Regions from separate parts of the Devosia sp. genome, predicted to be linked through region 1. Evidence: predicted binding sites of a transcription regulator. Region 1 holds the regulator's gene; each other region holds the start of a gene.

Region 1 (5,497 bases):
GGACACCACCGTGCGCAAGATCACCCTGCCGCATGGCCGCGAAGTCATGCTGAGCGACACCGTGGGCTTCGTCGCCGATCTGCCTCACGATCTTGTGGCGGCATTTCGCGCGACCCTCGAAGAGGTCACCGAGGCCGATATCATCCTGCATGTCCGCGACATCGCCAATGCCGATCACGCGGCGCAGGCGCAGGATGTGCTGACTGTGCTCGATGAATTGGGCGTGTCCGCCGAAAACACTGCCATTGTCGAAGTCTGGAACAAGGTCGACCTTCTGGAAGACCCCGTGCTGGCCCTGGCCTCAGCAAAGCCCGCAGGGGCCGTCGTCACCAGCGTGCCGCTGTCGGCGCAGACCGGGCAGGGGGTGGATCACCTGCTCGAGGTCATCGAGAAAACCCTGGGGGAGCAAAGCCGGACCTATCAGGTCCATGTGCCGCACAGCGCCGGGGCCGATATCGGCTGGCTACACAGCCATGCCGAGGTCGTCTTGCGCGGTGAGCCCGACGAGCGCGGCACCAGTTTTGTCGTGCGTGTCGATCCGCGCCACCGGGCCATGTTCCTCGAGCGGTTCAATGGCCGGATCGAGGCCGACGGCAGCTAGAGTTTGTCGCGGGCGCGAACCTCGTTCCAATAGCCGTCCAACCGGTCCAGACCGGCCTGCTCGGGCGCAATTCCATCTTCGCGGCATCGCGCCTCGACATGGTGAAAGCGCCGCGTGAATTTTGAATTGGCATCCCGCAATGCCGCTTCCGGGTCAATGCCGGCCTTGCGGGCGAGATTGGCGACCGCAAACAACAGGTCCCCGATTTCCTCGTGGACGGCCCCGGCATCATGAGCTGCATGGGCTCCAAAAACCTCGTCCAGTTCCTCCTCGACCTTGTGGCGCACCTGCTGAAGGTCGGGCCAGTCAAAACCCACCTTTGCCGCGCGCTTTGTCAGCTTTGCGGCGCGGGCGAGGGCGGGCAGCACCTGTGGAACATCGTCGAGTACGGACGGCTCAGCCTGCCCCTTGCTGCCCGCCTTTGCCGCGCGCTCGGCAACCTTTATGGCCTCCCAGCGGTCCTGCGCATCCGAGGCTCCGGAAGCGGACACCGCCCCAAAAACATGCGGATGGCGGCGGATAAGCTTTTCCGTGATCGCATGGATGACATCGCCAATGTCAAAGTGACCGGCTTCCTTGGCCATCTGCGCATGATAGATGGGCTGCAGCAGCAGATCGCCTAGTTCCTCGCGCAAGTCGGCAAAATCCTCGCGCTCGATTGCGTCCGCAACCTCATAGGCCTCTTCGATCGTGTAGTGCCTGATCGTCCTGAAATCCTGCTCGAGATCCCATGGACATCCACCATCGGGATCACGCAGGGCGGCCATGATTTCGATAAGGCGGCTGAGATCGCGAGAGGGCTGCATGGTCGGGTCCTGAGGAATCGGTGGCGCCAGCGTATCAGCCCGGGAGTGGAGTGGCACCGTCAGCGGCCATCAACGCATCTCCGTAATTCGCATAATATATATTATGGAACTATTTGATGTGACCGCGGCCTGGATTTCGGACGGTTTTACCGTAGCCAGGCTCACGAATACGGCAAGGCCGGGTTATGAACTAAGACGATTTCGTGCCGGCCAAAGGTGCAAGCCTTCCCAAGTCCGGCCAGCTGTCGCTACGGTTCCCCAAGCGCGTACTTGGCTGAACCTCCCGGAGAGCCTGCCGGACCTCGCGTCTACCATGTCCGTGCCTACGACGATTCTGTCATAAGCCGTGATGGTTCCGCTAGTCCGCATGGTGGCTTGCTGGGCGTCACCGAGAGTTCGAAGACTTCATGGTGAGCCTGTCCAATCTCGAGGTTTTTTGACCAAGCCCTTGGCGCCGTCCGGCCTTATTGCCGTCGCGACATTGGGCCATCAGCGCAACCTTTGCTCCTCCCGGCGCGTGAGGAGTTGCAGAACATAACTGGAACACGTATAGTCGTTCCGTCTATGTTCCGATTCTAGGGTTGTGGGGCCGATGCTGACACGCAAACAACACGAACTGCTGATGTTCATCCATGAACGGATGAAGGAAAGCGGGATCCCGCCCTCGTTCGACGAGATGAAGGATGCGCTCGATCTCGCATCCAAGTCGGGCATTCACCGATTGATCACGGCTCTGGAAGAGCGTGGTTTCATCCGGCGGCTGCCCAACCGGGCGCGGGCGCTGGAAGTGGTCAAGCTTCCGGACTCGATGAATCCATCCTTGGGCGGTCGCAAGGCACGCTTCGAGCCCGCCGTAATCGAGGGCAGTCTCGGAAAGGTATCAGCACCCCCTGCCCGTGCATCGTCGGGGTCGGACGATTATGCGCGGCCGGTGTCCATACCGGTCATGGGACGCATTGCGGCCGGTACGCCGATCGAAGCCATTCAATCGCACTCGCACACCATCGCCGTACCGCCTGAAATGCTCGGGCCTGGCGAGCATTATGCGCTCGAAGTGCGCGGGGACTCGATGATCGAGGCCGGGATTTTCGATGGCGACACGGTTCTCATCAAGAAGCAGGACATTGCCTCGACCGGCGAGATCATCGTGGCCTTGGTCGATGATGAGGAAGCCACGCTCAAGCGCCTGCGGCGCAAGGGCAATACCGTGGCGCTGGAAGCCGCCAATCCGGCCTATGAAACCCGCATCTTCCCGCCCGACCGGGTAAAGGTCCAGGGCCGTCTCGTGGGGCTGCTGCGGAAATATTAAGGTGGGTTATCCCACAGCCAAGGCCGTCATGGACGCCTATGCCGAAGGCATAAATGCCCATGACTTTGACCTGCTCGAAGACCTGATCGATGCCGACGCGGTCTTCTGGTTCAGCTCCGGATCCTATCGTGGCTTGCCCGCAATTCGAGCTGCCTTCGAGGCGACCTGGACCCGGCTTCAGAACGAGACCTATTGGCTCGAAGAGCTAGCCTGGATTGCCTCAGATGATGGGGCGGCTGCCTGCACTTATTCGTTCCGCTGGCGAGCGGAGGTTGATGGCTCACGCATCGAGGGCGGCGGGCGCGGCACGAGTGTCTTGCGGCGCCGTGCCGAGGGCTGGCTTATCGTGCACGAGCATTTGAGTGCGGAGCCGACGTGATGCCGGTCGAAAAGGTCTGCCCTGTCGTAGTGCGCGGCCATGCTGCGGGACTGGAAATATTGGCCTTCGCCCACCCCCTGGCCGGCTGGCAATTGGTGAAAGGCACGCGGGAGCCGGGGGAGTCCATAGCCGAGGGCGCGTTGCGCGAACTGGCTGAAGAGTCCGGTATTGTGGGGCAAGCCGGAGCGGGTACAGTCTGGACAAGTGAGCACATCGCCGCGGGGCAAGTGTGGCATTTCGTACCTGTCACCGTGGGTGATGTGCCTGATCGCTTTTCTTTCCACACGCTGGACGATGGTGGTCACCGCTTTGATTTCTTCTGGTGGAATTTGACTGCGTCGCCGGGACCCGAATGGCACCCATTTTTCGTCTTGGCCTTGGATGAGATCTCAGCAAGGACCCCCACGAGCTCCTGACGCATCGGTGTTTCAGGGCCCCGCTCGGTCCAGAGGCTTGGTGAGCTAAGCTGGTGCTCATCGATGGATTGACACACCGCGTTCCCGTTCACTCCCGGTGTCATTCCCGCGAAAGCGGGAACCTTTGGTTGATCGGAAATCCCTGCGTTCGGGGAGATTTCCCTGAAAATCTCGATGCGACCAGCTTGCATGCACCCGGCCTGCATGCGCCGGGTCACGGGCGAAGTGTTGACCGCGCCGCGTGTGAGTAGCCTGAAGTTATCCCCCTCCCCCAAGACCACAGGCATATTGTGCTCACCCCTGCACGGGCTGCGCGGTCGCGACGAACAATCGGTGCGGGGGACCGGATGGAGAAACGGGGTCGCCCATCTTCCGTTCGCGCATATGGACGGACCCCCGGAACCTCCCCGGGGATCATGTCGGGCCCTTCCGGCTGCACCGGATTGGCAGCTGCCACGTCGCCAGCAGGGCGAAGACGAAGCAGTCCCTCATGGACGGCACCGGACGCAACGCCGCCGAAACCAATGCGATGAACGAGTCTCCGGTGCATGGGGCGAGGTTTTCCTCACCTATACTTTTGCCGGACGACCGGCACCGAGGCGAATCTCGCCCCATGCCGCAGCTTCGAGGCGGCGGCACGCAAAATCCTTCCGGTGGAAGGATTTTAGTCGAGAAGGCCATGAGAGCTAATCTCGAATGGCAGAGGCGGTGGTATCACGAACCCGGAGGCCATTGGCCGTCCGGCGTTTCGGCACGTCCGCCCAACGGCAAACCGGCCCTGCAGAACGGGCCGGTTTCCTTGAGCGTCTGACTTGTGAACTGAACCATCGCTGTCATCGCCCCTCCCCTCAGGGGAGAGGGATGGGGTGAGGGGTGAAAGAAAGTGATCAGTGATTGTCGCGCGGCACGCCTTCGGTCTGGGCGATGCGCTGATATTTGACGGCCGGGCGCAGAACCGCGCCGTCGCCGAGCTGGTCGACAATGCCGCGCTGAATTTCCTGCCAGGGCGTCTGGTGCCTGGGGAACTTGTAGCCACCCTCCGCCTCCAGCGCCGCACGCCGCGTCGCAATCTCGTCGTCCGAAATCAGGATATCGGCCTCGCCCTTGTTGAGATCGATGCGGACCCGGTCGCCGGTGCGCAGGATGGCCAGGTTCCCCCCGGCCGCCGCCTCCGGCGAGGCGTTGAGAATTGAGGGCGAACCGGATGTGCCGGACTGGCGGCCATCACCGATACAGGCCAGCGAGGAGACACCCTTCTTGATGAGGTAGTCGGGCGGCCGCATGTTGACCACTTCCGCCGCGCCGGGATAGCCGACCGGACCGGCGCCGCGCATGAAGAGCAGCGTGTGCTCGTCGATGTCGAGCGTCGGATCGTCGATGCGATGGTGATAGTCCTCGGGGCCATCGAAGACCACCGCCTTGCCTTCGAACATGCCGGGATGGGCCGGATCGCTGAGATAGCGGGTACGGAATTCCTCGCTGATCACGCTGGTCTTCATGATGGCGCTGTCGAACAGGTTGCCGCGCAGCACAAGGAAGCCTGCTTCCTTCTTCATCGGATTGTCGAATGGCCGGATGACCTTGTCGTCCTCGATCACCGTGCTGGCGCAGTTCTCGCCGATGGTCTTGCCATTGACCGTCGGGGCGTTCTCATGGATGAGCCCCTGCTTCATCAGTTCGTTGACGACCGCCGGGACACCGCCGGCATGGTAGTAGTCTTCGCCCAGATATTCGCCGGCGGGCTGCAGGTTCACCAGGAGGGGAACCTTGTGGCCGTGCTGCTGCCATTCCTCGATGCTGAGATCGACGCCGATGTGGCGTGCAATGGCATTGATGTGGATTGGTGCATTGGTCGAGCCGCCGATGGCCGAATTGACCACGATGGCGTTGAGGAAGTTCTCCTTGGTCAGAATATCGGAGGGCTTGAGATCCTCCTTGACCATATCGACGATCCGCTTGCCGGTGCGCCAGGCCATTTCCTGGCGG
Region 2 (5,497 bases), 280 kb from region 1:
GCGCGTCGGCCTGGTCTCGGCCATTCCCAACATGTTTCCGATCCTGGGCACGATCGCCTGGCTGTGGTTCAGCCATGGCGGCCTGCAGCTCACCACCATGCTGGCGCTGACGATTGCCTTTGGCGTGGCCGTCAACGACACCATTCACATGCTGTCGCATTACGTGCACGGCCGCCGCGAGGAACATCGCGCCCATATCGACTCGGTGCGCCACACCATGAGCCGTATCGGCGGGGCCATTGTCGCCACCACCGTGATCCTGTGCGCCGGCACCATCATCGTTGCCTTCTCCGATCTGCCGCAGGTCGCCCTGTTCGGCACGCTGTTCGTTCTGTCGCTGGTGCTGGCGCTGGTCGGCGACCTCTTCATCCTGCCGGCTTTGCTGGTGGCGGGGGGGGCATTTTTCGACACGCTGTCGCGCCTCAAGGTGCAGACGGCCGACCATGTGGCCACGCCGGACGATCCGACCGGAGACACCAGCACGGGCCGGCCGGGCACCACATCCATGTGATGCGCAGCCGCTTGCCTGAAAGGGGCGGAAAAGGCTACATTTTCGCGCTGATTCAATGTCAATTTCGGGTGGGGCGGCGCGCCGCAGCCATGCCGGGGACGAACCTGCCGGGGGGCATGTTCTGTATTCTAGGAGGCGCAACGCCATGACGAAATTCGGACCCCTGACCCGTGCTGGCGCACTGGCAGGTCTCCTGCTGACTGCATTCGCCGCCGGCCCAGGTCCGGCCATGGCCGCTCCGGCCGACGTCGCCCTGCTCAAGTCCTATATCGGGGACTGGCGCGGGCGCGGCACGCTGGTGGGGGCCAGCACGGAATCGGTCGTCTGCCGCCTGGCCCTGACCCAGGGCAACCAGGACAAGGTCAATTACAACGGCCGCTGCACCATGGCCGGGACCAATCTGTCCGTTGCCGGCACCATGGCCTATATCGATCAGAGCCGGCGCTTCGAGGCGGCCATGACCTCCAATGCCACGTTCAGCGGCATCGCGGTCGGCCAGAAGCGCGGCAACAACCTCATCTTCAACCTGCGCGAACGCACGCCGGATGAAGAAGGCAAGGACATGAACATTTCGGCCCAGATCGTGCTGGCCGGTGACGCCATCAAGGTCGTCTTCGAAGTCGTTTACGTCGAATCCGGCGACAGCCTGCGCGCCGAAGTGCCCTTTTCGCGCTGATCGGCGACACATTGAACCAGGCGGCTTCGGCCGCCTTTTTCTTTTCTATTACATTGTCTTAACGGGCGCTGGTTAGGCTGTGCGGCGGAGAATAGCCCATGCCTCAGTCGTCCATTCGCGCTTCATCGTCCCTTCTTGACGCGCAGACGATGTTTGCATCGTTTTCGGAAGCGTTTTTGGCTCGCCTGCGCGCCTGTTCGGGTGTGGCGGCCTGTGGGCTCATGCGCGCCGATGGCAGCTGGATCGGCTCCCTGGGCATGCCGGCACGTCCGGAATTGAAGCTGCTGACAGCCATTGGCCAGGTCGTTCATGGGCCGGGCGGCCGCGCCGGCAAGCTGTCGGTCATCGTCCCCGTGCCGGCGCTCGATATGGCCACGCCACTCTGGCTGGTGCTCTGGGACAACAGGCGGTGGCGGCCGCGCGATGCCAACATGCTGCTGGCGCGCACCACCGAACTTGTGACGCACGCAACCTTTGCGCGGCTGCGCCAGGCCGATCAGCGGCGCCGGTCCATTTTCGACCGTGCCTCGGCAACGGCGCAGATCGGCGCCTGGTCGTGCAGCCTGCCCGATGAATCCCTGATCTGGACCAATGGCGTCTATGACCTGTTTGAATTGCCGCGCGAATCCGAAGTCCGGCGCGAGCAGATCCTTGAAATGTACGAACCCGCTTCCCGCACGCTCATGCAGAAGGCGCGCGCCGATGCCATAGCCAATCTGGGCGAATTCACCATCGATGCGGAGATCGTCACCCCCTCGGGCCGCCACAAGTGGATCCGCATCACGGCGGCGGTCGAAAGCCAGGATGGCCGCGCGACCAGTATTTTCGGCATGAAGCGCGATGTCACCATAGAGCGCCAGCTGGCGGCGCAGACCCGGGAACTGGCCGAAACCGACAGCCTGACACGGCTTGCCAATCGCAGCCTGTTCCAGCAGCGGCTCGACGACCTTTGCCACCCCGATCAGGCGGCGCGCAACTGCGCCCTGCTCCTGCTCGATCTGGACAAGTTCAAGCAGGTCAACGACACGCTCGGCCACGCCTCCGGCGATGCGTGCCTGGTGGAAACAGCGCGCCGGCTGCGCGATGTCTGCCCGCGCCAGGCCACCATTGCCCGCATTGGCGGCGACGAATTTGCCATCGTGCTGCAGCAAACCGACCAGGCCGCGCTCGAGCACCTGTCCCATCAGCTGGTTCAGACCTTCGCCAGACCCTTTGTCCTGGGTGGCCAATCGATCAAGCTGGGCGCCTCGCTTGGCCTGGCGCGGCGCGGCGGCGAGGATGCCGACACCCTTTATCGCAATGCGGATTCGGCGCTCTATGCCGCGAAATCAGCCGGTCGCGGCACCTGGCGGCAATTCGCCGCCTAGGTCGGCGAAGCTCGCGCCGATCAGAACGGGATATCGTCGTCCATGCCGCCGGGCTCGAAGGCCGGGGCATTGCTGGAGGGCCGGCGCCCGCCGCCATTGCCGCCCGAATTGTCACGGACGCCACGGAAGCCACCATCGTCATTGCCCCGGAAGCCGCCGCCGGCGTTGTCGCCGTCATTGCGGCCATCGAGCAGGGTCAGGTTGGAGTTGAAACCCTGCAGCACGACTTCGGTCGAGTATTTGTCCTGGCCTGACTGATCCTGCCATTTGCGGGTCTGCAGCTGGCCTTCAAGATAGACCTTGCTGCCCTTGCGCAGATAGCTTTCGGCGACCCGGGTCAAGCCCTCCGAAAAGATCACCACGCGGTGCCACTCGGTCTTCTCGCGGCGTTCACCGGTGTTCCTGTCCTTCCAGCTTTCCGACGTCGCGACGCTCAGATTGACCACCTTGCCGCCATTGGGCAGGTTGCGCACTTCCGGGTCCGCACCCAGATTGCCCACCAGAATGACCTTGTTCACGCTGCCAGCCATGGCACCATTCCTTCCAATTCAGCCCCGGTCTGCGCGGTCGCGGGGCGCTTCCTGTTCATGCTGCGTCTTTCCGGGCCCGGCGCGCCCATCCGCATGGCGCGCAGCATAGTCCTTTCCGAACGGCTTGGCCGGGGGAAAAGCAGTTTTGAACATATTCGTTTGTTCTTCTTATGTTCTAATCTGATCGGCGTCAATCCCGCCCGCGCAGATCGCCGGCTCTAATCGCGTGCGGCCTGGATCACAGCCCTGATATCGGTGACCTGCGCTTCGGTGAGCACCCGCTTTGGCAGGATCTGGTAGTTGTAGTCCGAGAGGAAGAACAGGAACTGTTCCTTGCCCTCGGCCCATTTCACATAGTCCGCCCAGGGCAGATTATTGCTCAGCCCTTCTGTTTCGGCCCGAAAATGCGTGTCGGTCCAGCTCATGGTCAGCGGACGGCGGAGCGTGGCGTCCTGCGCGAAGCGCCGCCTGATGACCATAGGAAGGCTGATCAGCGGCAGGACGGTCGGTGCCACCACTGCAGCGGTGGTGGCGATCAGCAAGGCGATCGGCAGAATGCCTAGCAGGTCATAGCGCCCCGGCCGCGCCAACATGAATATGCCGATGACGATGATCAGTGCCGCCAGCCACAGCAGTCCGAGCCGGATCATCGTGCGCCGTTGGCTGAGACTGAAAAACACCGCCCGGCGGCCTGCGCTCATCAGGTCATCCTTGCTCATGGTGAAAGTCGTGCTGCGATCCATTCCTGCTCCTGTCGCGCTAACGCCCTGTCGGTCAATGCCGATTGCCACATGGTCATGTCCAGACTTGGGCCCGGCAATCCCCTCCTGACTCCTCCTGTCAGCAGGTCTGCGTAAACCCGGCTTGACCGACTCCCTCATGTTCTGGTTACGTTCACTGATGAGGCGGTGAGTTGACTTGCGGGCCATCCGTCGAAGCCCTATCTCTTGGCCTTCGCCTGCCGCCCTCCCCGCGCGACACGCATATGGACCGAAAATGACCGACAAGCCCAGCCTCAACTGCGAAATCGTCGTGCGCGGCGCCCGCGAGCACAATCTCAAGGGCATCGACGTCAAGCTGCCGCGCGACAGCCTGATCGTGATGACGGGGCTTTCCGGCTCGGGCAAGTCGTCTCTGGCGTTCGACACGATCTATGCCGAAGGCCAGCGGCGCTATGTCGAATCCCTGTCTGCCTATGCAAGGCAGTTCCTGGAAATGATGCAGAAGCCCGATGTCGAGCACATCGAGGGGTTGTCGCCCGCCATTTCCATCGAGCAGAAGACCACCTCGCGCAATCCGCGCTCGACGGTCGGCACCGTTACGGAAATCTACGATTATCTGCGCCTGCTTTATGCACGCGTCGGCATTCCCTATTCGCCCGCCACGGGCCTGCCCATTGAAAGCCAGACCGTCAGCCAGATGGTCGACCGCACCCTGGAGCTCGAAGACGGCACCCGTCTTTACCTCCTTGCGCCCATCGCGCGCGGCCGCAAGGGCGAGTTCAAGAAGGAATTGGCCGATCTGATGCGCAAGGGCTTTCAGCGCGTCAAGATCGATGGCGAGTATCACGAAATCGAGGATGCCCCGGCCCTCGACAAGAAGTTCAAGCACGACATCGAGGTCGTGGTGGACCGGTTGGTCATATCCCGGGATATTTCCGGCCGCCTGGCCGAAAGTTTCGAGACCGCGCTGAAACTGGCCGAGGGCATCGCCCTCATCGAGTTCGCCGACGAAAAAAACGAGGACGGCACCCCGCGCCAGATCACCTTCTCGGAAAAGTTCGCCTGCCCGGTTTCCGGCTTCACCATAGCCGAGATCGAGCCGCGCCTGTTCTCCTTCAACAATCCCTTCGGCGCCTGCCCGGTCTGCGATGGTCTGGGCACCGAGCAGAAGATCGATCCCGATCAGGTCATTCCCGATGCCACCCTGTCCCTGCGCGACGGGGCCATCCTGCCCTGGTCCAAGACCAGTGCACCCTATTACCAGCAGACCCTGCAGGCCGTGGTGAAGCATTTCGGGGCCTCGACCGGCACCGCCTGGAACGAGCTGCCGCTCGATGTGCAGCACGCCGTTCTCTACGGCACCGACAAGACCAAGATCGACTTCGTCTATGACGATGGCCTGCGGCAATACAAGACGTCCAAGGTCTTCGAGGGCGTCATCGGCAATCTTGAGCGGCGCTACAAGGAGACCGAGAGCGCCGGCATGCGCGAGGAAATCGAGAAATACATGTCGGCCAAGCCCTGCGTAGCCTGCGGCGGCTACCGGCTGAAGCCGGAATCGCTGGCGGTCAAGATCGATGGCCTGCATATCGGTCAGGTCACCGAACAGTCGATCCGCCAGGCCTCGCAGTGGTTCAATGATCTATCCGGCAAGCTCAATGCCACCCAGAGCCAGATCGGCGAACGCATCC
Region 3 (5,497 bases), 1.7 Mb from region 1:
AAGCCCCTAGGGCAGGGGCGCGGAAGGTTGGGGCTAACGCCGAACGGCCCAAAGTCGCCCTTGCCTTTCAAGCGTAGCTCTCAAGGCCTGCTCGCCTAAACTTGCTCCACTGGAGCAAATTTTCGGCCGTTGGCCGCCGGCTCGCAGTTTCACGTGAATCACCTTTTTGCCGCCGCGCCGCTGCGGACCGGCGAAGCCATGTCCAGATGAGGAGAATTGACATGCTCGACAAACCCAACAAGCCCGAGGCCTTCCCGACGCCCGACTACGCGCCTGATCGCTGGAAGACCGTAGCGCGGACCTATGGGCCTGCCGATGTGCGGCGCCTCGCCGGATCACTGCCGATCCGCCATTCGCTTGCCGAGAATGGCGCGAAAAAACTTTGGCAGTTGCTGCATTCTGAGGATTTCGTGCCGACACTGGGCACATTTACCGGCAATCAGGCGGTGCAGCAGGTCAAGGCCGGGCTCAAGGCCATCTATCTGTCCGGCTGGCAGGTTGCGGCCGATGCCAATTCCTCGGGCAATATGTATCCCGACCAGTCACTTTATCCGGTCGACAGCGTTCCTGCGGTGGTCAAGCGCATCAACAAATCCCTGCAGCGCGCCGACCAGATCCAGACCATGGAACGCGCGGACGGCGTCGCTACAACCGATCTCGACTTCTTCGTGCCGATCATCGCCGATGCGGAGGCCGGGTTCGGGGGCGCGCTCAACGTGTTCGAGCTGATGAAGGCCATGATCGAGGCCGGTGCGGCGGCTGTCCATTTCGAGGATCAACTGGCTTCGGAAAAGAAGTGCGGGCATCTGGGCGGCAAGGTGCTGGTGCCGACAGCCCAGTTCGTGCGGACGCTGAATGCAGCGCGGCTGGCGGCCGACGTCATGGGCGTGCCGACGCTGATCATGGCGCGTACCGACGCCGAGGCAGCCCGGCTGATCACGTCAGACATCGATGAATATGACCGGCCCTTCATCACCGGCGAACGCACCAGCGAGGGCTTTTACCGGCTCAAAGGGGGCATCGATTGCGCCATCGCGCGGGGCCTGGCCTATGCGCCCTATGCCGATCTCATCTGGTGCGAGACCTCGACGCCGGACCTGGCCGAGGCCCGCAAGTTCGCCGAGGCCATCCGCAAGCAGTATCCAGAGCAGATGCTGGCCTATAACTGCTCACCCAGCTTCAATTGGGCCAAGCACATGGACGAAGCCGCCATGGCCCGGTTCCAGCGCGAATTGGGAGCCATGGGCTACAAATATCAGTTCATCACCCTGGCCGGGTTCCACAATCTCAGCCTCTCGACCTTTGAACTGGCCCGCCGCTACAAGGAACAGGGCATGGCTGGCTATTCCAAGTTGCAACAGGCCGAGTTTGCCGCCGAGGAACACGGCTTTTCGGCCGTGCGCCACCAGCGGGAAGTGGGCACCAGCTATTTCGATGCGGTCTCCATGACCGTCACCGAAGGCCAGAGCGCCACGACTGCCATGGCGGAATCCACCGAAACGGCGCAGTTCCACTGACAAGAACCGCGCCGGGGCAGGGGTCCCGGCGCGGATTCACGTGAAACACGGGTCAACAGAGTAATCCACCGGTGACGATGGAGACACCCGGCCCGAATGGCGCCTCAGGCTGCGCCGAAATTGAGCCGATAGCTCAGGGCCTCGGCAATATGCGGCCGACCCACCGCATCGGCACCGGCCAGGTCAGCCAGCGTCCGCGCCACCTTCAGCACACGGTGATAGGCCCGAGCCGACAGGTTGAACCGCTCAGCGGCCTGCAGCAGCAAAGCCTGGCTGTCCCGATCAGGCGCGACCAGCGTCTCGATCAGGCTTGAAGAGGCGGCCGCATTGGTCAGGACTCCGGGATGTCCGGCCCTGGCATAGCGATGGCGTTGACGCTCCCGCGCCGCGGCGACCCGCTCGGCGACCCGCGCCGAGGGTTCAGCGGCGCCGCCCGGCGCAATCATGTCGGCTGCCGAAACAACAGGGACGTCGATGCGGATATCGATGCGATCGAGGAACGGGCCCGACACGCGCGCCTGGTAATCGCCGGCACAGGCTGCGCCGCGCCGGCAGGTGTGACCGGGCGTCCCGGCCAAGCCGCATTTGCACGGGTTCATGGCGGCGACAAGCTGCACCCGACTGGGATAAGATACGCGGGCATTGGCGCGCGCAATGGCCGTCTCCCCCGATTCCAGCGGCTGGCGCAGACTGTCCAGCACGCCGGGAGAAAATTCGGGCAATTCGTCGAGAAACAGCACGCCGTTATGGGCAAGGCTGACTTCGCCGGGTCGCACCTTGAGCCCGCCACCCACCAAAGCGGCCATGGATGCGGAATGATGCGGCGCCCGGAATGGCCGACGATCAGACAGAACCCCGTTGGCCAATTCGCCGGCGATGGACTGGATCATCGACACATCGAGCAGTTCACGGGCGCTGAGCGGCGGCAGAATAGACGGCAGGCGCTGCGCCAGCATGGACTTACCGGCGCCGGGAGGCCCGATCATAAGCAGGTTGTGCCCTCCTGCGGCGGCCACTTCCAGAGCCCGGCGGGCCACGGCCTGTCCGCGTATATCGGCCAGATCGGGCAGATCGACGGCGCCCTGCGGGGCCTGGCCGGGGCGGGGCCGGGCCTGCAATTGATGACCGGTCAGATGATTGACCAGCGCCAGCAGGCTATCGCCGGCCACGATATCGAGGTCGTCGCCGGCCCAGGCCGCTTCGGGACCGGACCGCGCCGGGCAGATGATCCCGAGCCCGCGCGCCGCTGCGGCCATGGCGGCAGGGAGCACGCCGCCGACATGGGCCAGCCGCCCGTCGAGGCCCAATTCGCCCAGGGCCAGATAGCCATCCAGCGCATCCTGGGGAATGGCCCCCAGGGCCGCCATCAGGCCCAGCGCGATCGGCAGGTCATAATGGCTGCCCTCCTTGGGCAAGTCGGCCGGGGCAAGATTGATGGTGATGCGCTTTGGCGGCAGGCCGAGACCGGATGCGGTGAGGGCCGCACGCACCCGTTCGCCGCTTTCGCGCACTGCCTTGTCCGGCAGCCCGACCAGCACGAAGGCCGGCAGGCCTGGGGCAATCTGGACCTGCACGTCGACCGGAACCGCATCTATGCCCTGAAAGGCGACAGTGGAAATCCTGGTCACCATTGCCCGTCCCCCCGTAAAGCCATGGCAGTTAAGCAATAAGCGGCAGATCTGGCAAGAACATTAGAAGAACGAATGATGGCTTGTTAACCATGCCCGCTGCCACACTGGTTACCCTAAAGCTGTGTTAACCGGCCCATGTTGAATCAAAGGCATATCGTCCTGTCCTGCGTATCGAGTGTTGTCCGCCATGGTCCCGACCTTTGCCCGTTCCGCCAGTGCTGTTTTTCGCGGTGCGGTGATGAGCCTTGCCGTGGTGGCGCTGGCGGCCTGCGCCAGCGGCGGCGGGCTCTATGGATCCATCCCCGGGGATAACCGCCCCCATTCCGGCGTCGACCGTGCCCGGTCCATGCCGATCCAGGGGATCGATGTGGCCCGCTACCAGGAGAATGTCGATTTTGCCCGCGCCCGGTCGGCGGGGACCCATTTCGTGTTCATGAAGGCCACCGAGGGCAAGGATTACATCGACCCCAATTTCCGGGTGAACTGGGACCGGGCGCGCGATGCCGGCATGCCGCGCGGGGCCTATCACTTCATGACCTGGTGCTCGACTGCGGCCGAACAGGCGGCCTGGTTCATGCAGAACGTGCCGGCCGACCCGAGCGCATTGCCACCGGTTCTCGATCTCGAGTGGAACAATCACTCGAGTTGCAAGGTCAAGCCGAGCAAGGCCGATGCCCTCGAGAAAATCCAGGTGATGCTGACGGCCATGGAGCGCCACACCGGCAAGCTGCCCATCATCTATACCGACATGAACTTCCACCGCGACATTCTCGAAGGCGTCTATTTGCCGAACACGTTCTGGCTGCGTTCGACCGCGGCCGAGCCGCATGAACGCTACAGCAATCGCCCGTGGACGTTCTGGCAATATACCCAGACCGGCGTCGTCCCCGGTGTGCGCGGCGAAGTGGATCGCAACGTGTTCTATGGCAGCACCAATGACTGGCTGATGTTCCTATCCACCGGATGCGACCCGCGCGCCATCTCGGCCCTGCAGGCCACGGGCCGCTGCCAGTTCGCCAAATAGCCGATACGGACAACGGGCGCCCGCAAATGCGGGTAGCCAGCCTCTGACGACCTGCAGTACTGTGCCGCCCTGCGCCGAACAGGGAGAATCAAGGCATGGGCATCCTCAACGATTTTGGCCTGGACGGGCTGAGCGCCACGCTAATCGGGCTTGGCATCCTGTTCGTCCTCGTGCTGTTCGCCGGGGCGAAGACCGTGCCACAGGGCTATAATTTCACCATCGAACGGTTCGGCAAATATACCCGCACGCTCAAGCCGGGCCTTAACCTGATCATTCCGTTCATCGACACCATCGGCAAGAAGATGAACGTGATGGAGCAGGTGCTCGACGTGCCGCACCAGGAGGTCATCACCCGCGACAATGCGACGGTGACCGCCAATGGCGTGACCTTCTACCAGATTCTGGATGCGGCCTCGGCCGCCTATGAGGTGACCAATCTCGAAAATGCCATCCTCAACCTCACCATGACCAATATCCGCTCGGTCATGGGGTCGATGGATCTCGATGAACTGCTGAGCCATCGCGACGAGATCAACGACCGGGTGCTGCGCGTCGTGGATACGGCCGTTTCGCCCTGGGGCGTCAAGATCACCCGCATCGAGATCAAGGATATCGACCCGCCCAAGGACCTGGTGGATTCCATGGGCCGGCAGATGAAGGCGGAACGCGAGAAGCGCGCCACCATCCTCGAGGCCGAAGGCCGGCGGCAGGCCGCCATTCTCAAGGCCGAAGGCGAAAAGCAGGCCCAGGTTCTGGAAGCCGAAGGCCGGCGCGAAGCCGCCTTCCGCGACGCCGAGGCCCGCGAACGCGCGGCCGAGGCCGAGGCCAAGGCAACGCAATTGGTGTCCGACGCCATTGCCTCGGGCAATGTGCAGGCCATCAACTATTTCGTGGCCAACAACTATATCAAGGCGCTGGAAAAGGTCGCAACCTCGCCCAACCAGAAGCTTCTGATGCTGCCGGTCGAGGCCTCCAGCGTCATCGGCGCCATCGGCGGCATTGCCGAGATCGCGCGCGAAACCTTTGGCGACGAAAAGCCGTCCCAGCCGCGCCCGACAAGCCGACCGCCGAGCAGCGGCCCCAATAGTGGTCCGCTCTGAGGAGGTAGGCCACCATGCAATTGATTGCCTATCTGGCCGAAAACGGCCCCTGGAGCTGGATCATCGCCGGACTGGTGCTTTTGGCGCTGGAACTGGTCGTCCCCGGCGGATTCCTGTTGTGGATGGGTATTGCCGGCATCCTCACCGGATTGATCACCCTGTTCCAGCCCATGGCCTGGGCGCTGCAGTGGTTCATTTTCGGTGTTCTGTCGCTGGTCTCCATCC

Evidence for each region. Region 1 encodes LexA, which represses DNA repair genes until DNA is damaged. Its sites were predicted from a motif close to TGTTCNNNNTGTGTTCNG; they were not measured.
Region 2: ssb (single-stranded DNA-binding protein) is a predicted target of LexA. The motif match lies at 3,245-3,262, and genes of this name have one in related genera.
Region 3: KIT02_RS12900 (YifB family Mg chelatase-like AAA ATPase) is a predicted target of LexA. The motif match lies at 3,202-3,219, and genes of this name have one in related genera.

What each region holds. Positions count from the first base shown of each region.
Region 1 covers NZ_CP075529.1:763,270-768,766, reverse strand. The annotation lists gene hflX (GTPase HflX) at 1-601, shown strand, start outside; gene mazG (nucleoside triphosphate pyrophosphohydrolase) at 598-1,407, opposite strand; gene lexA (transcriptional repressor LexA) at 2,000-2,716, shown strand; gene KIT02_RS03720 (nuclear transport factor 2 family protein) at 2,718-3,095, shown strand; gene KIT02_RS03715 (NUDIX domain-containing protein) at 3,095-3,511, shown strand; gene KIT02_RS03710 (IlvD/Edd family dehydratase) at 4,399-5,497, opposite strand, start outside.
Region 2 covers NZ_CP075529.1:478,961-484,457, reverse strand. The annotation lists gene KIT02_RS02335 (efflux RND transporter permease subunit) at 1-511, shown strand, start outside; gene KIT02_RS02330 (hypothetical protein) at 657-1,187, shown strand; gene KIT02_RS02325 (diguanylate cyclase) at 1,364-2,554, shown strand; gene ssb (single-stranded DNA-binding protein) at 2,575-3,084, opposite strand; gene KIT02_RS02315 (YcxB family protein) at 3,303-3,827, opposite strand; gene uvrA (excinuclease ABC subunit UvrA) at 4,081-5,497, shown strand, end outside.
Region 3 covers NZ_CP075529.1:2,618,506-2,624,002, reverse strand. The annotation lists gene KIT02_RS12910 (hypothetical protein) at 1-2, shown strand, start outside; gene aceA (isocitrate lyase) at 222-1,517, shown strand; gene KIT02_RS12900 (YifB family Mg chelatase-like AAA ATPase) at 1,622-3,148, opposite strand; gene KIT02_RS12895 (GH25 family lysozyme) at 3,336-4,172, shown strand; gene KIT02_RS12890 (SPFH domain-containing protein) at 4,268-5,272, shown strand; gene KIT02_RS12885 (NfeD family protein) at 5,287-5,497, shown strand, end outside.